One region of the Heyndrickxia faecalis genome, then DNA from elsewhere that is predicted to be linked to it. Evidence: riboswitches for the same ligand, from Rfam matches in the RefSeq annotation. Region 1 holds a riboswitch; each other region holds the start of a gene.
The links. Region 1 has a riboswitch for thiamine pyrophosphate ahead of thiT (energy-coupled thiamine transporter ThiT). Riboswitches for the same ligand answer to the same signal wherever they lie in the genome.
Positions count from the first base shown of each region.

Region 1 (3,209 bases):
ATTTCCGTTCCGGTCAACCGAAAAGAACATGTCGTTGTCGGCCGGGATTATTTTACGGGGGAACCGTGCGAACGTTATGTCAACTGCGCCAACCCGGCCTGCAACAAGCAAATTTTATGCTCGGAAGAAAATGAACATAAATATATGCGGAGTTGCTCGCATGAATGCCGCACCGTACCAAATAACTTATATGTAAAAGAACACGGCCTTACACCGGAAGAAGTGGCTGAACGGCTGCGCCGGATCGAAGAAGAAGACGCGGCGTTAAACCGGTAACCGGTGTGGCTTTTAACCTTACGATCCGGAAAGCGGATGGTGAAAAAGGGCATGGAAACCGTGCTCGCTCCCTGCCGGAACGATTCCTTGCTTCGGAAACGGCATTTTCTTGAAAGAAACAAGGCCTAAAGAGCGGAATGTGAAAAAGAGAAGAAAAACCGGGAACTGCTGCAAACATCCCAGCTCGGGGGCAGGGTTAACAAGCGGTGCGTTCCGGAACAGAGAAAGGATTTGGTGCAACTGGGCCAAATCCTTTTTATCTGCCTGTTTTTTGTGTAAAATGGGGAAAAATGGGCATCTTTGCCGCTTCATACGCGGTATGGCAGAGGATGAAAATCAGCGGGCAATATTTTCAGGATAGAAAGAAAGGCGGGATTTGGATGTGCGGGAGGTACACGTTAACGGCATCTGTAAATGAATTGGAAGAAAGGTTCCATGCCAAAGCTTCTTTTTCAAGCAGTGAATATGCCAAAAGTTATAATGTCGCGCCTTCGCAAATGGTGGCTGCCGTGATCAGCGCCCATGGGCAGTACAGACTCGGTTTTTTAAAATGGGGCTTGATTCCTTCCTGGGCAAAAGATCCGAAAATCGGGCATAAGATGATCAATGCCAGAAGCGAAACCGTATTTCAGAAACCGGGTTTCCGGGAGGCAGTGAAAAGGCGGCGCTGCCTCATTCCGGCCGATTCTTTTTTTGAGTGGAACCGAAAAGACGGCACCCGGGCGCCGATGCGGATCAGGCTTAAGAACAGGGGCATTTTTGCGATGGCCGGGCTTTGGGAAAAATGGATGGACCAGGAAGGGAATCCGGTCTTTACTTGCACGATTTTAACGACAAAGGCGAACAGGATGATGGCAAAAATTCACGACCGGATGCCGGTGATTTTACGCAGGGAAGATGAAGAAAAATGGCTGGACACATCGGTCACTGAGGCGGGCCGGCTGTTGCCACTCCTTTCGCAGTATGATGCAGACCTAATGGAAATGTATGCCGTATCTGAACGCGTCAATTCGCCGAAAAACAATTTTCCGGAGCTGTTATTGCCAAAAGATTAAATTTTTTGTTGAAATGTTGTGGCAAAAAGTTTATCATAAAGGTGACAATTTCATGAACGTAACCACAGGGGGAGCGTTAAGCTGAGAGTGAACGCCATGTTCTGACCCTTTGAACCTGTCCGGTTAATGCCGGCGTAGGGATGTGGAATTTCTTTTGTCCTCCCATGGTTCGTTATGTTCATGCATACCAAAAGGGGGATTTTTTTATGGGCAAATTAAGTTTACAGGCTATGATTGAAGCGGCTATTTTTGCGGCGTTCGCGCTCGTGTTGGACTTATTGCCGTCCATTAAGGTGACGTCCGCGATTTCTCTGTCGTTTGCCATGCTGCCGATTTTTGTGGTCGCTTTTCGCTGGGGATTTAAAGCAAGTGTTGCTTCCGGATTTATTTGGAGCCTGCTGCAGATCGTCACCGGTGATGCTAATGATATTCTTAACCCGCTTCAGGGCATCATGGAATATCCGGTCGCTTTTTCGTTCATCGGGTTTGCCGGGCTTTTCCGGCCGCTTGTCGAAAGAAGCTGTCGTCACTATAAAAAGGGCACGATGACTTTTTGGATATGCCTTTCCGTTCTTACCGGAAGTTTTGCCCGCTATTTCTGGCATTTCGTAGCCGGCGTGATTTTTTGGGGTTCCTATGCGCCTAAAGGACAGTCGGCGTTTCTCTATTCTCTCATCATGAATGGCGGCACGATGATTGGGAATGCGATTTTATGCGCAGCTGTTGCGGCGATTCTCTTGAATGCCGCCCCGCAGCTGCTGACAAAATACCGCAATCCGCACAGGCATGCGGCATAAAAGCAACTTGAAAACGGCAAGGCCAACTGCGCCTTGCCGTTTTCGCTGAAGGAAAGAGGCTTCATGGTAACAGGCGCCTTGTAAAGCCGGCAGTCCGGTTTTTACTGCTTTTTCGGTTGATGATAGGAGGCTACGGGTAATGCTTTCGAGAAACGGGAAAAGATAAATAGAAGGAAAATGAAAGAAAGGGGATTTTATGGACAAAGACATTCATCACCCGTTTGGCCACCGGGTCATCCCGATGACTTCGATTGAAAGCGGAACAGGCAGAGAATTGCTGCCGGATCTCTATTGCCTTACCATCCAAATTGTCAATGTGTGCCTGATCGGCAGGGCCGGAACCGATGCATTTGTTCTCGTGGATGCCGGCATGCCGGGTTCTGCCGAAGCGATATTTTCAGCCGTGCGGGCACGCTTCGGGGAAAAGGCAAAACCAAAAGCGGTTTTACTGACGCACGGCCATTTTGACCATGTCGGAGCGATTGCGCCATTATTGGAAAAGTGGGACGTGCCGGTTTTTGCACATCGATTGGAGTTGCCCTATTTAACCGGGCGTGAAACGTATCCGGATCCCGATCCGTCCGTTGAAGGCGGCCTGCTGGCGAAGATTTCCATGATTTATCCGAATGAACCGGTTGATCTTGGCCATGCTGTCCAGCCCCTTCCCGAAGACGGGACGGTCCCATTTTTGCCGGGCTGGAAATGGATCCATACGCCCGGCCATTCGAGAGGGCATGTGTCGTTCTTCAGGGGAGCAGACAGCGTGTTGATCACGGGGGACGCATTTATCACCGTCAGGCAGGATGAATTTTGGAAAGTGCTGGTGCAAAGGCAGGAAGTAAACGGGCCACCGCGCTATTTTACAAATGACTGGAAAGCGGCCAAACGCTCAGTTGAAAAATTAGCTGCTTTAAAGCCGGAAACTGCTGTTTGCGGCCACGGGATCCCGATGTCTGGCTCCGGCTTGAGGAAAGGGCTTGAGGACCTTGCATCCAGATTTGATGAAATCGCGCTCCCGGATCACGGGAAATACGTAGATGGCACACAATAGGCGGTTTGTTCATTGCTTCCTTCCCCGCAA
Region 1 covers NZ_CP158453.1:2,110,248-2,113,456, reverse strand. Annotated here, with positions in the region: gene ABR335_RS10315 (rhodanese-related sulfurtransferase) at 1-276, shown strand, start outside; gene ABR335_RS10310 (SOS response-associated peptidase) at 657-1,331, shown strand; TPP riboswitch at 1,389-1,489, shown strand; gene thiT (energy-coupled thiamine transporter ThiT) at 1,538-2,128, shown strand; gene ABR335_RS10300 (MBL fold metallo-hydrolase) at 2,325-3,179, shown strand.

Region 2 (3,209 bases), 110 kb from region 1:
CAGGAAAGCGTAAGATTCAGGCACAGCGCAAAGCAACCAATGTAGTGTTGGAATTGATATCATCAACCTTGTCTCAAGGAGTGAATGCTTCCTACGTCTTGTTTGATTCCTGGTTTTCTAGCCCTAAGATGTTTCATCAGTTGCGTGAAATGGGACTTCATGGAGTAGCCATGGTGAAACGTTCTAAGAAAGTTTATTACCAATTCAACGATGGACTGATGGATGTGAAAACGGTCTTTAACACCCAGAAGAAACGTCGCGGACGTTCACGCTATCTGTTATCCATTCTTGTTGAAGCAGTAGACGGGGAAACGTCGGTGCCAGTCAAACTCGTTTATATCCGCAACCGCAATAAACGAAATGATTACCTTGTCTTGGCGACAACGGACACCCGGCTCTCTGAAGATGAAGTTATTCAGCTTTACGGAAAGCGCTGGTCGATTGAAGTATACTTCAAGATGTGTAAACAGTACCCCCTCCTGGCAAAATATCAAGGATTGTCTTATGACGGTATCTTTGCACATACCGCTCTTGTCGCAATTGGTTACTCAATCCTTGCAGTCCAACACCGTGAACAGGTAGATGATCGGACCCTGGGTGAGTTGTTTTATCTCATGGTTGATGAACTTACTGACATCACCTTCGCAGAAGCGATTCAACAATGATTGATTTATTTAGAGAAGCCTTTAAGGATGAGTATATCCTTTGTGAAGAAGTACTAAATACTACTTTGAGCAATTTAAAAAAAGTTACATGTCAGCTATCAAAAACACCTAATTAAAGCAGCTTAGCTCTAAATTAGACGGGATAACCGCAGTGGCGACAAGGAGTTTGCACGATTTTCGTACTTTCAAGTTTTAGTTATTAATATCATGGCCTGGGAATCGGAAATTTGCAAGGCCAGTATCATGGTACAAAAAACGATCAGGCCCATTTTTAAAACGGGAAAGCCGGAGAGAAAGCGGAATCCTTCAGTTAGCGCGAACTTTTCCCGATGTTCAGGATCTCTTTTTACCGGGGCCTGTAATGTTGGCGCCTTTATTCCAAACAGCAGGAGGGCAGAAAGGGAAGAAAGAAAATTGAATTAAAAAAAGCTTGCACTACTTTACACAGGCAAATAGAAAGCCTATAATGGAAAAAAGTGAATATTTCAGACTACTAGGGGTGCCCGGATTGGCGGGCTGAGAGAAAAACATTTGGTTTTTCAACCCTTTGGACCTGATCCGGATCATGCCGGCGTAGGAAAGTAGGGATTTTGGGAAATTTTCTTGCTTATTAAAGTCAGGTCTTTTACAGGCCTGGCTTTTTTCTGTTGGAAGGGAGGGAAAATAGCTGCTTTTAGGGCGGTAACCGGAAAAACCCCGTCAATGACGACGGGCAGGAAGAAATAAAAACAAAAAGTAGGTGGAAGATTGCTATAGCAGGAAAAAATTCAAATGGTTGAACGGGCTTTGGAACGGTTTGCAGCTTGTACATATTGGAAGTTCGGATGAAAGGAGGTTTCCTAAATGAAGTGGCGAAAATGGCTGGGGGATTACGGACTTTTTTGCGTTACGATGCTGGTCTTGATAGCCGGCTGGCAGTGGGTCATACAGAAAGGGGTGATCCCGTCTTTCATTTTGCCGTCCCCTACCCAAATCTATGCATCTTTCATAGAAAATCACAGGCAACTAATAAATGTGCATTTGCCTGCGACAGTGGAGGAAGTCGGCATCGGTTTTCTTTTATCTGTTGCGGGTGGAGTGATGATCGGTGTCATCATGTATGTCTCCAAAACGGCTGAAAAAATCTTTTATCCGTTTCTTGTTATTTCGCAAACGATCCCGCTTGTCGCCGTATCACCTGTTTTTATGATGTGGTTCGGCTATTCAGTTTGGAGCAAGGTAGCGATTATTGTGTTAACGGCTATCTTTCCGATTGTAATCAGCACTTTTGACGGATTAAAAACCGTCGATCCCGCCTATCTGAATTTGTTTCGGACAATGGGCGCCAGCCGTTGGGATATTTTCCGAAAACTTTCTGTCCCGATGGCCCTTCCCCAATTTTTATCCGGCTTGAAATTATCGGTTGTATATTGTGTCAGCGGGGCAGCGATCGGAGAGTGGCTTGGCGCAACTGCGGGGCTTGGCTTTTTTAGCAAGCGAATGTCTGGGTATTTGCAGTCGGGCGCTGTTTTTTCGGCCGTTTTTCTTTTGGCTGCACTCGGCATGGGATTATTTTTGCTTATTTATGGGATGGAAAAAAGCTTATTGAAAAACAGAACAAAAATTTAGGGGGATTTTCAATGAAGAAACGATGGGTAATGGTCGCTGTACTGGCGTGTATGCTAGGTGCCTGCAGCAATCATTCGCAGCAAGCAACGAAACATGCGCAAAAAGTAACGATCATGCTGGATTGGTATCCAAATGCGGTTCATTCTTTTCTTTATGTAGCCAAGGAAAAAGGCTATTTTAAAGCGCAGGGCCTTGATGTCAGCATCAAAATGCCTTCTGACACAAATGACCCGTTAAAACTTGCGGCTGCGAATCGAATTGATATTGCATTAAGTTATCAACCCCAAGTGTTAATCGCGCGCGATGAGAATATTCCGGTCCAATCTTTTGGCACCGTCGTCCGCCATACGCTGAACCGTGTGATGGTGCCAGCTTCAAGTGGTATCCGCTCACCGAAAGACCTGGCGGGCAAAACGGTCGGCTATTCTTCCATTCCGCTGGAAGAAGCAGTCGTTCGGACAATGGTCAAAGCAGACGGGGGCGATCCGGACAAGGTGAAAACAGTGGATGTTGGCTATGATTTAATCCCTGCTCTGACAGCCCGTAAAACTGATGCGATCGTCGGCGGTTTTGTTAATCATGAACAGTTGCTGCTGGAAAAGGAAGGCGTACCCGTTAGAGCATTCAATCCGGCAAAATACGGTGTTCCGGATTATGCCGAACTCGTTTTCATCGCAAACGAAAATAAGCTGAAACAGCAGCCAGACATTTTTAAAAAATTTCTTGCTGCTGCCGAAAAAGGCCAGCAATATGTCAAAAAACATCCGGAAAAGGCGCTTGCCATTTTGTTAAAACATGAAGATGCCTCTTCACCGCTGGATAAAAATGTGGAAACGAAGAGCCTGCACATTTTGCTGCCGCTGATGAGCGAAAAAAATAAAACGATTGCCGATCAGGGCCTGAAAAAATGGCAAGACGTTTCGGATTGGCTGTACC
Region 2 covers NZ_CP158453.1:2,001,617-2,004,825, reverse strand. Annotated here, with positions in the region: partial or broken gene ABR335_RS09760 (IS4 family transposase) at 1-791, shown strand, start outside; TPP riboswitch at 1,151-1,262, shown strand; gene ABR335_RS09755 (ABC transporter permease) at 1,509-2,273, shown strand; gene ABR335_RS09750 (ABC transporter substrate-binding protein) at 2,285-3,209, shown strand, end outside.
Region 2: another riboswitch for thiamine pyrophosphate. It lies ahead of ABR335_RS09755 (ABC transporter permease); the one in region 1 lies ahead of thiT (energy-coupled thiamine transporter ThiT).

Region 3 (3,209 bases), 790 kb from region 1:
ACTGCGGGGAAATGGCGGCGGAACTTTCGGATTTGGAAAGCGCACTTAGACGCCCGCTTACGGAAAAAGATATGGAGCCTGTTTCATGGGTCTTGTATGCTGCCGGGAAAAATGTCACGGCGGCGGAATACGCAAAGAGCCTTGCGGAGTGGGATAAAGCCGCAGCACAAATGGCTGCTTTCCATGAGACTTATGACCTGTATCTCACGCCTTCAACCGCGTTTCCGGCACCAAAAATCGGGGAACTTACCCAAACCGGGAAAGAGCGGGATCGCTTGTTTGGCGTTACCGGACTCCCAAAAGAAAAGCAGCAGGCACTTGTCTATGACATGTTTGAACCGAGCTTAACGTTTTCCCCGTTTACGCAGCTCGCTAATTTAACCGGGCAGCCGGCGATCAGTCTGCCGGTTCATGTAACAGCGGCCGGGCTTCCTTTAGGGGTACAGCTGGTTGCGCCGAAAGGAAATGAACATTGGCTGCTGGATGTCGCTTATGCGCTCGAACAGTCGGAACTTTGGGTTGGCATGCAGGGAAACCCTTGCCTTTAAAGCATGAATAAGCGGCGTTACTTACGCACGGGTTGGAACTCTACGTTAAGGAAGGAGACCAAAAATCCCCGCTATCTTAACGTAGGGCGTTCTATGTTAAGGAAGGGTGAAAAAAGCAGGATTTATCTTAACATAGAAAGGAAGCTCGACAAAAAGACATGCTTTCTTAATGTAGAGACGTCCTACGTTAAGGAAGGCTGTCCAAAAGTCCCGCTTCCTTAACGTAGAGGCGTTCTACGTTAAGGAAGCTCGAAAAAAATGCCCGCTTTCTTAATGTAGAGGCGTTCTATGTTGAGGAATGCCGGCAAAAAGTTCCGCTATCTTAACGTAGAACTCTCTATGTTAAGGAAGTCCGAAAAAAAGACATGCTATCTTAACGTAGAGGCGTTCTATGTTAAGGAAGGCCGTCAAAAATCCCCGCTATCTTAACGCCCCAATCTTTACCAAGGCAGGCAAAGGCCGGCTTGTGCACCGCCCCATCCTTTTGAAAATTTTTTGCCAAAAAGGATGACTTTCATGTTACAATAAAATTACAAGGAAAAAAAGCAGGGGAGCCGGTTTGGCTGAGAGGATGCCGCTTTGCATCGACCCTTCACCTGATCTGGATAATGCCAGCGTAGGGAGTCTTATATTGAAGCATGTTTCGGCATGTTTTGGATGGACAGGCTTTCTTGCGCATGCAATGAAAGCTTTTTTATTTGAAAAAAAGGAGGAGAATTTGATGGAAAAATCGAATCAAGTAACGGTTTCTTTTTCAGTTGTTCCGCATATTAAAAGTGATGACTTATACGGTGTCGTCGACCGCGCGATCGAAGTCGTCCAAAATGCCGGCGTACGTTATGAAGTCGGGGCAATGGAAACGACGATGGAAGGCGATCTTGACGAGCTGCTTGAGATCATCAAAAAAGCGCAGGATGCTTGCGTTCAAGCCGGTGCGATTGATGTCCTCACATCGATCAAAATCCATTACCGGCCAAGCACCGGGGTGACAATGGATGAAAAAATTGCAAAATATCGCGAACAAACGCCGCAGCCGGTTCGTTAACACGGCGCTCACGGCTGCCTGGCTCATTTTTTTGCTCTTCGTCTGGCAAGGGGTAACGGCCGGCTTTCATATCAGTGAATGGATGCTGCCAAAACCGACGGAAGTATGGCAGGAATTGAAAAGCCTGCAATGGATGGTTTGGCCCAATATTTGGCAAACTGCAAAAGAAGTATTGATCGGACTAGCCTTTTCCATTGTGATTGGCGCAGCAATTGCCGTTTTTATGGATATGGTTCCCGTTTTCCGGATGCTGGTCCGGCCGCTTTTGGTCGTTTCGCAAACGATTCCGATTGTGGCAATTGCGCCGCTTTTAATCGTCTGGTTCGGATTCGGGCTCCAGTCCAAAATCATTGTGGTCATTTTAATCTGCTTTTTCCCGCTGGCATTGAGCATCCTGGAAGGGTTTCAAACGGTGGATGATGACCTGGTGAAACTGTTAAAGACCATGCATGCTTCAAAATGGCAGCTATACCGGAAAGTCAAATTTCCGGCTGTGCTCCCTTACTTTTTTTCCGGTTTAAAAATTGCCGTTACATATAGTGTGATGGGCGCTATTATCGGTGAGTGGCTCGGCGCAAGCGAAGGGCTCGGCGTCATGCTGACAAGGGCGACGAAATCTTTTATGACGGCCCGCCTGTTTGCCATCTCTGCTGTCATCATTGGGCTCACATTTCTTTTATACGGCGCTGTTGAATGTTTGCAAAGGCTATCCGCACCATGGGTATACCGAAAGGAAGATCATCAATGAAGAAAATTTTAATCATCTTGCAGGCGGCCATGTTGCTGCTTGCTGCTGGATGCACCGGCAGCGGGCAGAAAGAAAACAGCCAAAAAGCGCTGCAAAAGGTGACGGTTGTGCTGGACTGGTTTCCGAACACCAATCATACCGGCCTGTATGTAGCTAAAACAAAGCACTATTTTCAAAAGCAGGGCCTGGATGTGAAAATCATCCAGCCGGGGGACAATATTACGGCTGAACAAATGGTGGCTTCCGGGAAAGCGGATTTCGGGGTCAGCTATCAGGAAAATGTCACCACGGCAAGGACGGAAGGAATCCCGATTGTGTCCATTGCCGCGATCATCCAACACAATACTTCCGGCTTTGCTTCTTTGAAAAAAGACAACATCACTTCTCCGAAAGACTTTGAAGGAAAAAGTTACGGCGGCTGGGGTTCGCCGTCTGAAGAAGCCGTCATCAAAACGGTCATGGAAAAATACGGCGCCGACTACAGCAAAGTAAAAAATATTGTGCTCGGCCAGACGGATTTTTTCAAATCAATTGGGCGTGAAGCGGATTTTGAATGGATTTATTACGGCTGGGACGGCATCCAGGCAGAGCGGAGCGGGAAAAAACTGAATCTTATCATGGTCAAAGATCTCGACCCTGCGCTTGATTATTACAGCCCGGTCATCATTACAAGCGAAAAACTGGCCAAAGGGGATAAAACCCTTGTCAAATCTTTTATGAAGGCTACGGCACAAGGCTATACATTTGCGATCAAGCACCCGGAACAGTCCGCCGATATCCTGATTAAGGACGTGCCGGATACAAATAAAGGGCTTGTCCGCGCCAGCCAGAAGTGGCTAAGCACGAAGTACCAGGACGATGCCGCGGA
Region 3 covers NZ_CP158453.1:2,896,591-2,899,799, reverse strand. Annotated here, with positions in the region: gene ABR335_RS14015 (amidase) at 1-548, shown strand, start outside; TPP riboswitch at 1,086-1,188, shown strand; gene ABR335_RS14010 (MTH1187 family thiamine-binding protein) at 1,270-1,593, shown strand; gene ABR335_RS14005 (ABC transporter permease) at 1,544-2,341, shown strand; gene ABR335_RS14000 (ABC transporter substrate-binding protein) at 2,338-3,209, shown strand, end outside.
Region 3: another riboswitch for thiamine pyrophosphate. It lies ahead of ABR335_RS14010 (MTH1187 family thiamine-binding protein); the one in region 1 lies ahead of thiT (energy-coupled thiamine transporter ThiT).

Region 4 (3,209 bases), 710 kb from region 1:
GGACAGCGAAACCGGAAATATTTTTGAGGTATGGGGCGGCATAACCGGGTGCCAGCATAATGTCGATTTGATGTTCGATGAGGCTGTCAAAAAGCGCAGTATTCCCATTACGCAATTTACGCGCATGATTGCAACCAACCCTGCCGAACGTTTTGGCTTAAAATCGAAAGGGGAAATTGCGCTCGCAAAAGATGCGGATCTTCTCTTTCTCGATCCCGACCGGCCATACACGGTAAGTGCGGAAGACCTCTATTACCGCCATAAGCACAGCCCGTATATCGGCAGAAAAATTGATTGCCGGGTTACGAAAACTTTTTTAAGAGGTCAGCTCATATTCGATCTGGATGGCGGTGGTATCACAGGCGAGCCGGTTGGCAAATGGATCCGGCCAGCGAAGGTCTCAGACTATGCCGGAGTGCCGTCATAATGCTAACAGCATCAGGCTCTGCTTTCAAGAGCCTGTTGTTGCTGGCACAGATTTCGGGACAGGAATAAAAATAACGCAAGACAGCTTGCTGTTTTCAAGAGCCTGGTTTTGCTGGCATGGATTTTGACCGGTTATCAATGGCTGGCAACCTGTATGCACCATGGCAAATGCCTTCAATCCTCCGTGGTGCTTCACTCAAAGCTTACGGTTGCTTACGGTATGATTGATCATTCTGTCCCACCCTTTATTTTTTTGTAAAACTTTTATCAAAACATAGCCAAAAATGGCCCCTGCAAAAGAGCTTAAAAAGAAGGCAGGGATAAATCCGAAAAGCGTTGACGCTTGGCCGAGTAAGAAAACAGCAATGGGATAACATGCCAAGGCACCGAGAATGCCTGTCCCCATGACCTCCCCAACAAAGGCAAAAATGAGCTTATTCGTCTTCGCGTACAGATAAGCTGCCAAAAACGCGCCGATCATGCTTCCCGGAAAGGCAAAAATACTCCCCGTCCCAAGCAAGTTACGTAAAAGCGAGGATATAAAAGCTTGCGCAACCGCATAACCGGGGCCGAGCAAAACAGCCGAGAGTATGTTGGCAAAATGCTGTACCGGAAAAATTTTTGCAAAACCAACCGGGATATAAATCAAACTGCTGGATGCAGTTGTGATAGCTGCAATAACTGCAGTTGCTGTTATTTTTTGTGTTTTTCTCATTAGAACCAACCTTCCCTCCTTTTTAGTTGCGAATGAAAATCAGACCGGCCAGTCTTGTTTTTTATCGTTCATATCCCAAAATAAATACTCATACTTTGAGGCTATTTGAAAATGGCGTTCTAAGACTGCCAGTTCCGTTTCTGATTTTCCGCTTGCCAGTTGGTCCATTAAGTCAATTAACCACTGCGTTCCGGAGCCGAACGTTTCTGAAGAATAGGTTTCGATCCATTTCTTGTAAGGATTGGCCTCCAATTTGTCTCGATGATTTAATTTCAGCAGCTTCCCAATTTCCCAATAATCCCAGGCACACGGCAACAAGCAGGCAACAAGTTCAGCCAAGCTTCCATTGGCGGCCACTTGCAGCATATAACTCGTGTAAGCAAGATTAACCGGTGTTGGTTGGGTTGCTTCTAAATCCGTCCGAGTAACGCCAAACTCGGCAGCGTATTGGCGGTGCAGTTCCATCTCAAAATGCAACGATTCATGGAGAACCGCAGCAAATCTCGTCATCATGTCGAGGTTACCCGCTTTCACAACACCCATGGCAAACAGTTTTGCGTACTCAACTAAATATACGTAATCCTGCTTTAAATAATAGATAAATTTATCTCTTTCTAAAGTTCCGTTCCCCAGTCCCACGACAAAAGGATGGTTATGGTTTTTCTCCCAAATCGGCTGGACACTTTGATATAGCCTTTCTGTAAAAGATCGTTTCAACAATGATTCCTCCTTGTTTACCGGGAAACCGAATGCGGTTTGCAAGCTGATTTCACCCTTGCCCCGAGCGATAGCCAGAGGCGGCTCCTCAAAATAAAAAACCCGCCCTCCATCGGAAAGCGGGTGTATCAATTACAAATCATCAGGTGTAATTTCATCACCTACTTCCCTTCGCTAGTACGAACTAGATCAGGTTCAAAGGGTACTTCTCAGCCAACCCGGCGCCCCTAGTAGATTATTATGAATATTCATTTACATTACTCTTACCATATCATAGTATCGTATTTTGTGCAACAGGAGATTTATTGTCCGTCTTTTAAGTTTTTGTAAAATATGGAAACAGAGCCAAAGAATGTTGACTCAAATGCTGCCCGTACCACGCTTCAGTTCCCGAGATACGGTATTTTTATTACAGCCAACCATATCAGTGATTACTTGCATGGATTTCCTTCTGCACGAAGGGTGGCAATCTTCACCATAGATAAACCCCCGTATTGATTGCGTTTTTATCGCAAACGGTTTATCATGTTTTTTTTCATTTATTTAGCTTGTTGCATTTGATTATCCAACTAGCCTTTTGTAATTTTATCAAAAAAGCCTATATAATCTACTATTGCATTTTCAAAATAATCACCTAAATAAATATCGAAATGTCCACAGTCATACTCTTTTATCGTTGCTTTCTTGGAGCGTTTTGCACACTTTATGGTTGCCCAAGCAGGTGCTAATGTATCTTTCCGACAAACCGCATAAAATATCGGTATTCCTATATTTTTAGTGTATCTACTAGGCGAATATTTAAAGAATTCTAAAACCGATCTTGCGGGGGCTTTATTCACAAACTTTAAATTTTCAGGCATCAACTTAAAAACCTTTTTGTAGTCAGAAACAGCCATCATCGCTACTTTCCCCGGCGCATCCACCAATTTAATCATGACCGGATGATACCCGGTAATAGAAGATAAAACGTCAGCTATGGCAAAGGGGAATATTTTTAGGGCAGATAGTGGTGAGACCGTTTTCACTGTAGCTAAGGTGTTTGTATATGGGCACTGTGCCACGGTTGCAAGAATATCTATTCGATGAGCTGATAGGGTTATAACGTGTCCCCCACTAAACGAACTTCCAAACAGGAGTATTTTACTATCATCAATGCTATCATTCTTTTTGATGAAATCAATGGCAGAGTTCCAATCTGCAAGTTGTTCTTTTACATTTATCCGTTGTCTTTTATTTCCGTCACTTGCTCCATGGTTACGATAATCAAATAAAAAGCAGGCATACCCGGCAGCAGCAAACCTTTCAGCATATGCGTCCAACCGCATTTCACGCACTCCACCCAAGCCATGAG
Region 4 covers NZ_CP158453.1:2,816,510-2,819,718, forward strand. Annotated here, with positions in the region: gene allB (allantoinase AllB) at 1-427, shown strand, start outside; gene thiW (energy coupling factor transporter S component ThiW) at 623-1,141, opposite strand; gene tenA (thiaminase II) at 1,181-1,861, opposite strand; TPP riboswitch at 2,008-2,097, opposite strand; gene ABR335_RS13690 (alpha/beta hydrolase) at 2,428-3,209, opposite strand, start outside.
Region 4: another riboswitch for thiamine pyrophosphate. It lies ahead of tenA (thiaminase II); the one in region 1 lies ahead of thiT (energy-coupled thiamine transporter ThiT).